DNA from 2 places in the Kitasatospora sp. NPDC089797 genome. Region 2 is predicted to be linked to the other one. Evidence: predicted binding sites of a transcription regulator. Region 2 holds the regulator's gene; the other holds the start of a gene.

Region 1 (5,671 bases), on a different contig from region 2:
GCAGGGTCAGCGTGCCGTCGTCGGCCGTGCTGAAGGACACCGGTCCCCGGTTGGAGGCCACCAGCACGGGGGCGGTGCCGGTCGCACTCGAACATTCGGTCGTGAGATCGCCCATGGTTGGGATGTTGCCGTGGTGCCGGGGTGGCAAACCCCTGCGGGGGCCGTCAGTGGCGGGTGGCGTACTCGGGGAGGGTGTGCATCGGGGGGCGTTCCAGGGCCGTGACGGGGTGGGTGTGGGCGGTGAAGGCGCGGGATTCCGGGTCGCGGGTGAACTGGGTGAGGTGGGGGTGCACCAGGTCGGCGGAGGCCTTGAGGCGGTGGGCGCGGTCGAGGCGTTCCAGCGCGGTGCGGTAGATGGTGGCGGCCATCCGGCCGAGGGCCTGGCCGTCCTGGTGGCGGTGGTGCCGGACGCCGACGTCGACCTGGGCCAGGGCGTCCAGCCCGACCAGCTCCAGGGCGTCGACCAGGAGGCCGAGCTCGACGCCGTACCCGGTGGGGAAGGGCAGCCGTTCGAGCAGGGAGCGGCGGGCCGCGTACTCGCCGCCGAGGGGCTGGACGAAACCGGCGAGTTCCGGCCAGTGGAGGTTGAGCAGCGGGCGGGCGACGAGTTCGGTGACCCGGCCGCCGCCGGCCGGGACGACCGCCCCGCTCTCGGTCTCCAGCGGGCGGTCGTACATGGCCTTGACCAGCTGGAGGTGTTCGTCGGTGAGCAGCGGGCCGACGATGCCGGAGACGAAGGCCGGGTCGAACTCGCGCAGGTCCGCGTCCACGAAGCAGACGATGTCGCCGCGGGTGACCAGTAGGGAGCGCCAGAGCACCTCGCCCTTGCCGGGGACGGCGGGCAGCCGGGGCAGCACGGCGTCGCGGTGCTCCACCCGGGCGCCGGCCGCGGCGGCGATCTCGGCGGTGGCGTCGGTGGAGCCGGAGTCGACCACGACGAGTTCGTCGACCAGCGGGATCCGCTCCATCAGCTCCCGGCGGACGGTGCGGACGATGTCGCCGACGGTGGCCTCCTCGTCGAGGGCCGGCAGGACGACGCTGACGGTGCGGCCGGTGCGCCGCTTGGCCTCCAGCAGGGTGTGCACCGGCCGGTCGGCCGCGGTCCACGAGCGGCGGCGGAGCCAGGACGCCGCCTGCGGGAGGAGCGCGGGGGTCGGTTCGGCGGGCACGGTGACTCTCCTCGGCGGATCGGGGTGGAACGGGTCATCTCGCTTGGCGGACGGTCCCGTTCAGGCTTGACGCCTTCGGATACAGTCTTCGTACAGCGGTCGGACCTTTGCACGTCGGGGTCGCCGTTGAGCACCACCACAATTTCACAAGCTCATCCAGAGGGACTGAGGGAACGGCCCGTTGACGTCCCGGCAACCTTCTCGCTCGGCTGTCGTCGACAGGCCCCGGCGGGACAGGTGCCAATTCCGGCCTGTGGCGCGACCGCGCCGCGGGGAAGATGAGGAGAGAGGCCTCCGCCATCATGGCTATCACTGCGACGACTCCTTCTGGTGCCGCATCCGTTTCCGTCGACCTGGGCCCCGCCGTCGCGCTGTCCTGTCGGGAGTGCGGTACCCGCTTCCCGCTCGGCCCCAGCTTCGCCTGCCTGGAGTGCTTCGGTCCGCTGGAGATCGCCTACGAGTTCGGCAGCGAGCGCGCCGAGGAACTGCGCAAGCGGATCGAGTCCGGGCCGGCGTCCATCTGGCGCTACGCGCCGCTGCTGCCGGTGCCCGCCGACGTGGCGTCCAAGCCGAACCTCAACCCCGGGTGGACCCCGCTGGTGAAGGCGGACAACCTGGGCCGTGAGCTCGGTTTCACCGCCCAGCTGCACATCAAGGACGACTCCGGCAACCCCACCCACTCGTTCAAGGACCGGGTGGTGGCCTGCGCGATCGAGGCGGCCCGGGCGTTCGGCTACACCACGCTGTCCTGCTCCTCCACCGGCAACCTGGCCGGCGCGGTGGGGGCGGCGGCGGCCCGGGCCGGGTTCCGCTCCTGCGTCTTCATCCCGCACGACCTGGAGCAGGGCAAGGTCGTGATGGCCGGGGTGTACGGCGGCGAGCTGGTCGGCATCGAGGGCACCTACGACGACGTGAACCGCTTCTGCTCGGAGCTGATCGGGGACTCGGCCGGCGAGGGCTGGGGCTTCGTCAACGTCAACCTGCGGCCGTACTACGGCGAGGGGTCCAAGACGCTGGCGTACGAGATCTGCGAGCAGCTGGGCTGGCGCCTGCCGGAGCAGATCGTCATCCCGATCGCCTCCGGCTCCCAGCTGACGAAGATCGACAAGGGGCTGCAGGAGCTGATCAAGCTGGGGCTGGTGGAGGACCGGCCGTACCGGATCTTCGGCGCCCAGGCGGAGGGCTGCTCGCCGGTGTCGGCGGCGTTCAAGGCCGGGCGGGACGTGATCAAGCCGGTGAAGCCGGACACCATCGCCAAGTCGCTGGCGATCGGCAACCCCGCGGACGGCCCGTACGTGCTGGACATCGCCCGCCGCACCGGCGGCGCGGTCGAGGACGTCACGGACGCGGAGGTGGTGGCGGCGATCCGGCTGCTGGCCCGCACCGAGGGCATCTTCGCCGAGACCGCGGGCGGGGTGACCGTCGGGGTGCTGAAGAAGTTGGTCGAGACGGGCCAGCTCGACCCGGCCAAGGAGACCGTGGCGATCAACACCGGCGACGGCCTGAAGACCCTGGACGCCGTCTCCGAGGCCGGGATGACCGCCGTCATCCGCCCGACGCTGGACGCCTTCCACGCGGCCGGCCTCGCGTCCGCCTGAACCACCCCCACCCCGCAAGGAGAGCCATGAGCGCCAACGTCCGCATCCCCACCATCCTGCGCACCTACACCGGCGGCGCCGCCGAGGTGACCGCCGAGGGCGCCACCCTGGCCGAGGTCATCGCCGACCTGGAGCTGAACCACGCGGGCATCTCGGCCCGCATCCTGGACGACACCGGCAAGCTGCGCCGCTTCGTCAACGTGTACGTGAACGACGACGACGTGCGGTTCGCCGAGGGCCTGGCGACCGAGATCGCGGACGGCGCCGGCATCTCGATCATTCCGGCGGTGGCCGGCGGCTGCTGAGCCGTCCCGTCCCTTTCCCCGCGCCGCCCGTACGCACGGAATTCGACTCTCCGTGGGTGCGGGCGGCCGCCTGCATTTCGGCGGGAATATTCCGGGTCGAGTCGGAGTAGAGTGTGGCTCTGCTGGGAACAGGGCTCCGCTCCCGGCGGACGGGGTGCGTCGCCGGAGGTCGTCCGGCCGCTGGGACCGGCCGGGGCGCCGGGCCGGGAAACATGTCAGGCAGATGTCAGAATTCCTGCAGGCATTTGAGTAATTCGTCCGCTATGTCCGGCGCGTAATGCCGATTTCCTCCCGGTTTGTTCGCTGTTGTCTCTTGATGGACCCCTGGAATTCCCGGCGGCTGACCCTGTTGCAGAGGGCGTCGATCCGGATACATTCAGCGGCGGTCGACGTAATCAACCGCTCACGGAAGCCGCCCGGCGTCCCGGGTGCGGGGGATTACGGCGTGCACGGCTGCGCCCAGGGGGGGTTCCCCGGGCCGGCCTTCAAAACCAGACCCGGGCCCGCGACCTGCGGGACCGTGAAGGGCCAGCACAGCACTAGGGGAGTTCGGAATGGCTCAGGGCACCGTCAAGTGGTTCAACGCGGAGAAGGGCTACGGCTTCATCGCGGTCGACGGTGGTGCGGACGTCTTCGTCCACTACAGCGCGATCCAGATGGACGGCTACCGCACCCTCGAGGAGGGCCAGCGGGTCGAGTTCGAGATCTCCCAGGGACAGAAGGGCCCGCAGGCGGACATGGTCCGCGCGGCGGTCTGACCCCTTCCGGCTCCAGGAGCTCGGCGCGGCCCACTGCTGGTGGACCTCTCGCTTCGCGACGGGCCCGTACGACATGTGTCGTACGGGCCCGTTCGCGTTCCCGCGGCGCCCCGGCCGGGGCCCGGTGCGGGCCCGGTGCGGGCCCGGTGCGGGCCCGGGGAACGGCTCGCGGGTTGCCGATTGGGCTTGCACTCGACCACCCGGAGTGCTAATCATTGGCGTTAGCACTCACAGTGTGAGAGTGACAGCGGACCGGGTCGGTGAGGCCCCCGGGAGCGGTAGGGGAATGGACCTCCGCGCACCAGGGCCGTCCGTCGCGGGCACCCCTTGGTCCGAGCAGTCGACCGTGTCCCGGAGGACCACTTCTGATGGCCAAGATCATCGCCTTTGATGAGGAAGCTCGCCGCGGCCTTGAGCGTGGCATGAACCAGCTCGCCGACGCAGTGAAGGTCACGCTCGGCCCCAAGGGCCGCAACGTCGTGCTGGAGAAGAAGTGGGGCGCCCCCACGATCACCAACGACGGTGTCTCCATCGCCAAGGAGATCGAGCTCGAGGACCCGTACGAGAAGATCGGTGCGGAGCTCGTCAAGGAGGTCGCCAAGAAGACGGACGACGTCGCGGGCGACGGCACCACCACCGCCACCGTGCTCGCCCAGGCCCTGGTTCGCGAGGGTCTGCGCAACGTCGCCGCCGGCGCCAACCCGATGGCCCTGAAGCGCGGCATCGAGAAGGCCGTCGCCGCCGTCTCGGACCAGCTGCTGGCCCAGGCCAAGGACGTGGAGACCAAGGAGCAGATCGCCTCCACCGCCTCCATCTCCGCCGCTGACACCCAGATCGGCGAGCTCATCGCCGAGGCCATGGACAAGGTCGGCAAGGAAGGCGTCATCACCGTCGAGGAGAGCAACACCTTCGGTCTGGAGCTCGAGCTCACCGAGGGCATGCGCTTCGACAAGGGCTACATCTCCGCCTACTTCGCCACCGACCTGGAGCGCATGGAGGCGACCTTCGAGGACCCGTACATCCTCATCGCCAACTCCAAGATCGGCTCGGTCAAGGACCTCCTCCCGCTGCTGGAGAAGGTCATGCAGAGCGGCAAGCCGCTCGTCATCATCGCCGAGGACGTCGAGGGCGAGGCCCTGTCGACCCTGGTCGTGAACAAGATCCGCGGCACCTTCAAGTCCGTCGCCGTCAAGGCCCCGGGCTTCGGCGACCGCCGCAAGGCCATGCTCGGCGACATCGCCATCCTCACCGGTGGCACCGTGATCTCCGAGGAGGTCGGCCTCAAGCTCGAGAACGCCGGCATCGACCTGCTGGGCACCGCCCGCAAGGTGGTCATCACCAAGGACGAGACCACCATCGTCGACGGTGGCGGCGACAGCGAGCAGGTCGCCGGTCGGGTGAACCAGATCCGCGCCGAGATCGAGAACAGCGACTCGGACTACGACCGCGAGAAGCTCCAGGAGCGCCTCGCCAAGCTGGCCGGCGGCGTGGCCGTCATCAAGGCCGGCGCGGCCACCGAGGTGGAGCTCAAGGAGCGCAAGCACCGCATCGAGGACGCCGTCCGCAACGCCAAGGCCGCCGTCGAGGAGGGCATCGTCGCCGGTGGTGGCGTCGCCCTGCTGCAGGCCGGTATCGCCTTCGACAAGCTGGAGCTGGACGGCGACGAGGCCACCGGTGCCAACATCGTCAAGGTCGCGCTGGAGGCCCCGATCAAGCAGATCGCGACCAACGCCGGCCTCGAGGGCGGCGTCGTGGTGGAGAAGGTGCGCAACCTCCCCGCCGGTCACGGCCTGAACGCCGCCACCAACGAGTACGTCGACCTGGTCGCCGCGGGCATCATC
Region 2 (5,671 bases):
GACGCAGACCACCGCGTTCTGCGGGTTGCGGCCGGTGGCGAAGGCGTTCGGCATGTCGTTGTCGGCGACCGCCACGCGCGGTTTGGGCATGTCGGCCAGGGCGCAGAGCCGGTCGACCGTGCCGTGCAGCTGGGGGTACTGCTCCGGGGTCACCTCGTGGGCGCCCATGGCCCGCTCGGTGATCTTGTCGCTGAACCAGAACTGGGCCACGAACAGCCCGCCGGAGATCAGCACGATCAGCGGCCAGGCCCCGCGCAGCAGCACGATCAGCAGGCCCGTGAAACCGACGTACAGCAGCCCGATCACGAACATCGTCCCGACCATGCGGCTGGTCAGGCCGCGGTCCGGCGCGAAGCGGGTGTGCTGGCCCGAGCTCGACATCGCTTGCTCCTCCGTTCGCCGTCGCTTTCGATGCTGCCACCCGGACGGCCCCGGGGCACCACCCGCGCGCACGGAGTGTCGGGGCGGCCGTCCGGAACTGCGGGCAGGATCACCCCGGCCGGGCCGTTCCTGCGGTAGGACCCGGGCCGTACACTGGCAGGTACGGTTTTGGCACTCGTGCGTGCAGAGTGCCAGGGTCGGGGTCCTCCCCGGAGCGGCTCGCAGCATCACAGACGGACAACGTGCGAAGACGGAGGTGCGTGCCCCATGGCCGGAGAGGTCCGCCAACTGGACGACCGCAAGCTCGCCGTGCTGCGCGCGATCGTCCAGGACTACGTGGGCACGGAGGAGCCGGTCGGCTCCAAGGCCCTGGTGGAACGGCACAACCTCGGGGTGTCCCCGGCCACGGTGCGCAACGACATGGCCGCGCTGGAGGAGGAGGGGTACATCCACCAGCCGCACACCAGTGCGGGGCGGATCCCCACCGACAAGGGCTACCGGCTGTTCGTCGACAAGCTCGCCGAGATCAAGCCGATGAGCTCCCCGGAGCGCCGCGCGATCCGGCACTTCCTCGACGGCGCGGTCGACCTGGACGACGTGGTCATGCGCACGGTGCGGCTGCTCGCCCAGTTGACCCGCCAGGTGGCCGTGGTGCAGTACCCCTCGCTGACCCGTTCCACGGTCCGGCACATCGAGCTGGTGGCGCTGGCCCCGGCGAAGGTGATGCTGGTGCTGATCACCAACACCGGCCGGGTCGAGCAGCGGATGGTCGACTGCCCGGGCACGGTCGGCGAGACGGTCCTGGCGGACCTGCGCTCGCGGATCAACGCGCGGGCGGCCGGCCAGCGGCTGCCGGACGTCCCGGGGCTGCTGGAGGAACTCCCGGCGGCCTTCGAGCAGGCCGACCGGCCGACCGTCAGTACGGTCCTGGCGACGCTGTTCGAGGCGCTCGCCGAACAGAACGAGGAGCGGATCATGCTGGCCGGCACGGCCAACCTGACCCGCTTCGGGCACGACTTCCCGCTCACCATCCAGCCGGTGCTGGAGGCGCTGGAGGAACAGGTCGTCCTGCTCCGCCTCCTGGGTGAGACCACGGACGCCGCGATGACGGTCCGGATCGGGCGGGAGAACGCGTACGAGGGGCTGAATTCCACCTCGGTCGTCTCGGTCGGTTACGGTTCGGGCGACGAGAGCGTGGCCAAACTGGGTGTGATCGGTCCGACCCGGATGGACTACCCGGGCACAATGGGGGCGGTGCGGGCGGTGGCACGGTACGTGGGCCAGATCCTGGCCGAGTCGTAGCACAGCAGCCGCCGTCGAGGGGTTCGACGGCGGAGACCAGTCGCAGCAGCACTACTACAGGCGGAACAAGCGGAGCATTTGGTGGCCACGGACTACTACGCGGTACTCGGCGTCCGACGGGATGCGGGGCAGGACGAGATCAAGAAGGCGTTCCGGCGCCTGGCACGCGAACTGCACCCGGACGTCAACCCGGACCCGAAGACGCAGGAGCGGTTCAAGGAGATCAACGCCGCCTACGAGGTGCTCTCCGATCCGCAGAAGCGCCAGGTCTACGACCTCGGGGGCGACCCGCTGTCGCCCGGCGGCGGCGGCGCGGGCGGCTTCGGGGCCGGCGCGGCGGGCTTCGGCTTCTCCGACATCATGGACGCCTTCTTCGGCGCCGCGGCCGGCCAGCGCGGCCCGCGCTCGCGCACCCGCCGCGGCCAGGACGCCATGATCCGGCTGGAGATCACCCTGGAGGAGGCCGCCTTCGGCACCACCAAGGAGCTCCAGGTCGACACCGCCGTCACCTGCACCACGTGCAGCGGCGAGGGCGCGGCCCCCGGCACCTCCGCGCAGACCTGTGACATGTGCCGCGGCAAGGGCGAGGTCTCCCAGGTGACCCGCTCCTTCCTGGGCCAGGTCATGACCTCCCGCCCGTGCCCGCAGTGCCAGGGCTTCGGCACCGTCGTGCCGACCCCGTGCCCCGAGTGCGCCGGCGACGGCCGGGTGCGCGCCCGTCGCACCCTGACGGTCAAGATCCCGGCGGGCGTGGACAACGGCACCCGCATCCAGCTGGCCGGCGAGGGCGAGGTCGGCCCCGGCGGCGGCCCGGCCGGCGACCTGTACGTCGAGATCGCCGAGACCACCCACGCGGTGTTCCAGCGGCGCGGCGACGACCTGCACTGCACCGTCACCATCCCGATGACGGCCGCCTCGCTCGGCACCCAGGTGCCGCTGCAGACCCTGGACGGGCTGGAGGAGGTCGACATCCGGCCCGGCACCCAGTCCGGCCAGTCGATCCCGCTGCACGGCCGGGGCATCACCCACCTGCGCGGCGGCGGCCGGGGCGACCTGATAGTGCACGTCGAGGTGCAGACGCCCACCAAGCTCGACGCCGAGCAGGAGGAGCTGCTGCGCCGGCTCGCCGTGCTGCGCGGGGAGGAGCGCCCGTCCGGCCAGTTCGCGCCGGGCCAGCAGGGGCTGTTCTCGCGCCTGAAGGACGCCTTCAACGGCCGGTAGTCGTCCACGCAGGGGTGCCGGGGGCTGGTCCCCGGCACCCCTGCGGTGTTCCCGTTCCCTTCCCGGAGGTTCCCCGTCATGACCGCGCCCGTCTTCGTCGTCGAGACCGAGCGGATCGCCGCCGCCGCGCCCGGGGCCGTGGTGCGGCTGGACGGGCCGGAGGGGCGGCACGCGGCCGCGGTGAAGCGACTGGAGGCCGGCGAGGCGGTGACCCTGGCGGACGGCCTGGGGCTCGGCGTGGACGGCACCGTCGCCGGGGTGCTCGGCAAGGACGCGATCGAGGTCACGGTCACCGCGGTGCGCCGCGAGCCGGAACCGGCGCCGCGGATCGTCGTCGTCCAGGCCCTGCCCAAGGGCGACCGCGGCGAACTGGCCGTGGAGACCATGACCGAGGTCGGCGTGGACGTGGTCGTCCCCTGGGCCGCCTCCCGGTGCATCACCCAGTGGAAGGGCGAGCGGGGCGCCAAGGCGCTCGCCAAGTGGCGGGCCACCGCCCGGGAGGCGGGCAAGCAGTCCCGCCGGCTGCGCTTCCCCGAGGTGCGCGAACTCGCGACCACCCGGCAGCTGGCGCCGCTGCTGGCGCAGGCCGCCCTCGCCGCGGTGCTGCACGAGGAGGGCGCCGAGCCGCTGGCGCAGGCCGCGCTGCCGGCCGGCGGGGACGTCGTGCTGGTGGTCGGCCCGGAGGGCGGGGTCTCCCCGGAGGAGCTGGCCGCCTTCGCCGAGGCGGGCGCCCGGCCGTACCGGCTCGGGCCCTCGGTGCTGCGCACCTCGACCGCCGGGGTGGCCGCCGGGGCGCTGCTGCTGGGGCGCACCGGCCGCTGGTCCTAGGGCTCCGACTCCTAGAGCCTCGACTCCCAGAGCCTCGACTCCCGGAGCTCCGACTCCCAGGGCTTCGACGGCGGGCCCGGGGAGGCCGGATTCCCGCACGCCGGACGGCAGTTGCCGGAAAACGGAGCGGATCGTACCCGCACCTGCCTACGCTGACCGGGTGACGGACTCGCTGAGCACCTCCACCGGCGCCTACCTGCGCCAGCCCCACCTCCACGGCGATCTGGTGGCCTTCGTCGCCGAGGACGACCTCTGGCTCGCCCCGCTGGACGGCGGCCGGGCCTGGCGGCTGACGGCCGACCACGTGCCGGTGCGTCACCCCCGGTTCTCCCCGGACGGTCGGCACCTCGCCTTCACCTCCACCCGGGACGGCGCCCCGGAGGTGCACGTGCTGCCGGTGGACGGCGGTCCGTCCCGGCGGCTCACCCACTGGGGCAACGAGCTGACCCGGGTGCAGGGGTGGACGGCGGACGGGCGCCCGATCGCCACCACCGGCGCGGGCGAGGCCGGCGGGCGCCGCAGCTGGGCGCACGCGCTGCCGCTGGACGGCGGCGCGGCGGCGCGGCTGCCGTACGGGCCGGTCGGCGGGCTGGCCTTCGAGCCGGACGGCGGGAGGGTGCTGCTGGTCACCGCCAACAACCGCGAGCCGGCCTGGTGGAAGCGCTACCGGGGCGGCCGGGCGGGCCGGCTGTGGCTCGGGCGGGACCGGTTCGAGCGCGTCCACGAGGAGTTGGACGGCAACCTCGACTCCCCGCTCTGGGTGGCCGGGCAGGGCGGCCGGGGCGGCCGGATCGCCTTCCTGTCCGACCACGAGGGCGTCGGCGAGCTCTGGTCCAGCCGCCCGGACGGCACCGACCTGCGCCGGCACACCGGCGACCCGGACGGCTTCTACGCCCGTGGCGCCGCCACCGACGGCACCCGGGTGGTCTTCCACCGGGCCGGCGACCTCTGGCTGCTGGACGACCTGGACACCGCCGCGCCGCGCCGCCTGGACATCCGGCTGGCCGGCCCGCGCACCGGCCGCCGCCCCCGCCCGGTGCCCGCCGCGCACTGGCTGGAGTCGGTCGCCCCGGACCGCACCGGCCGGGCCGGGGCCGTGGTGGTGCGCGGCAGCGTGCACTGGCTGACCCACCGGGAGGGCCCGGCCCGGGTGCTGGACGAGACCCCGGGCGTGCGCGCCCGGCTGGCCCGGGTGGTGCCCGCCCCGGACGGCACCCAGGGCGTGCTCTGGGTGTCCGACGCCGAGGGCGAGGACGCCCTGGAGTACGCCCCCGACGTGTACGGCCCGGAGCGCCGCCGGCTGGCCGCCGGGCAGCTGGGCCGGGTCAACTCGCTGGTGGTCTCCCCGGACGGCCGGCAGGCCGCGCTCGGCGTGCACGACGGCCGGGTGCTGCTGGTCGGGCTGGCCGACGGCGCCGTCCACCAACTGGACCGCAGCACCGACGGCGAGGTCAGCGGGCTGGTGTTCAGCCCGGACTCGGCCCGGCTGGCGTGGTCCCGCCCGGTGCACCGGATGGGCCCGTACTCGCTGCGCCAGATCGTGCTGGCCGACCTGGCCACCCGTACCGTCGGCGAGGTCACCCCGCAGCGCTTCCTGGACACCTCGCCCGCCTTCACCGCGGACGGCCGCTACCTGGCCTTCCTGTCGGTGCGCAACTTCGACCCGGTCTACGACGCCCACGCCTTCGGCCTGTTCTTCCCGAACGGCTGCCGCCCCTACCTGGTCACCCTCGCCGCCGAGACGCCGTCCCCGTTCGGCCCGCAGCGCGCCGGACGGGCCCCCGGCGGGGAGGAGGACGAGTCCAAGGCCCGCCCGGCGGACGGCGCGGAGGCCGCGGCCGGGGCCGGGCCCGCCACCGGGCTGGACCTGGACGGCATCGCCGACCGGATCGTCCCCTTCCCGGTCGAGGGCGGCCGCTTCCACGCGCTGCGCGCCGCC

What was found. The regulator HrcA, encoded in region 2, represses chaperone genes, less so after heat shock. The targets are predictions, from matches to a motif close to TTNGCACTCNGNNNNNCNGAGTGCNAA.
Region 1: the regulator HrcA is predicted to act here: its motif matches at 4,016-4,042, upstream of groL (chaperonin GroEL).

The regions. Positions count from the first base shown of each region.
Region 1 covers NZ_JBFBGS010000027.1:5,728-11,398, forward strand. Annotated here, with positions in the region: gene AB0O91_RS22365 (trehalose-6-phosphate synthase) at 1-115, opposite strand, end outside; gene AB0O91_RS22370 (glucosyl-3-phosphoglycerate synthase) at 165-1,169, opposite strand; SAM riboswitch class I at 1,319-1,454, shown strand; gene thrC (threonine synthase) at 1,472-2,767, shown strand; gene AB0O91_RS22380 (MoaD/ThiS family protein) at 2,794-3,072, shown strand; gene AB0O91_RS22385 (cold-shock protein) at 3,627-3,830, shown strand; gene groL (chaperonin GroEL) at 4,199-5,671, shown strand, end outside.
Region 2 covers NZ_JBFBGS010000046.1:19,929-25,599, forward strand. Annotated here, with positions in the region: gene htpX (zinc metalloprotease HtpX) at 1-381, opposite strand, end outside; gene hrcA (heat-inducible transcriptional repressor HrcA) at 649-1,683, shown strand; gene dnaJ (molecular chaperone DnaJ) at 1,765-2,904, shown strand; gene AB0O91_RS30610 (16S rRNA (uracil(1498)-N(3))-methyltransferase) at 2,983-3,732, shown strand; gene AB0O91_RS30615 (S41 family peptidase) at 3,893-5,671, shown strand, end outside.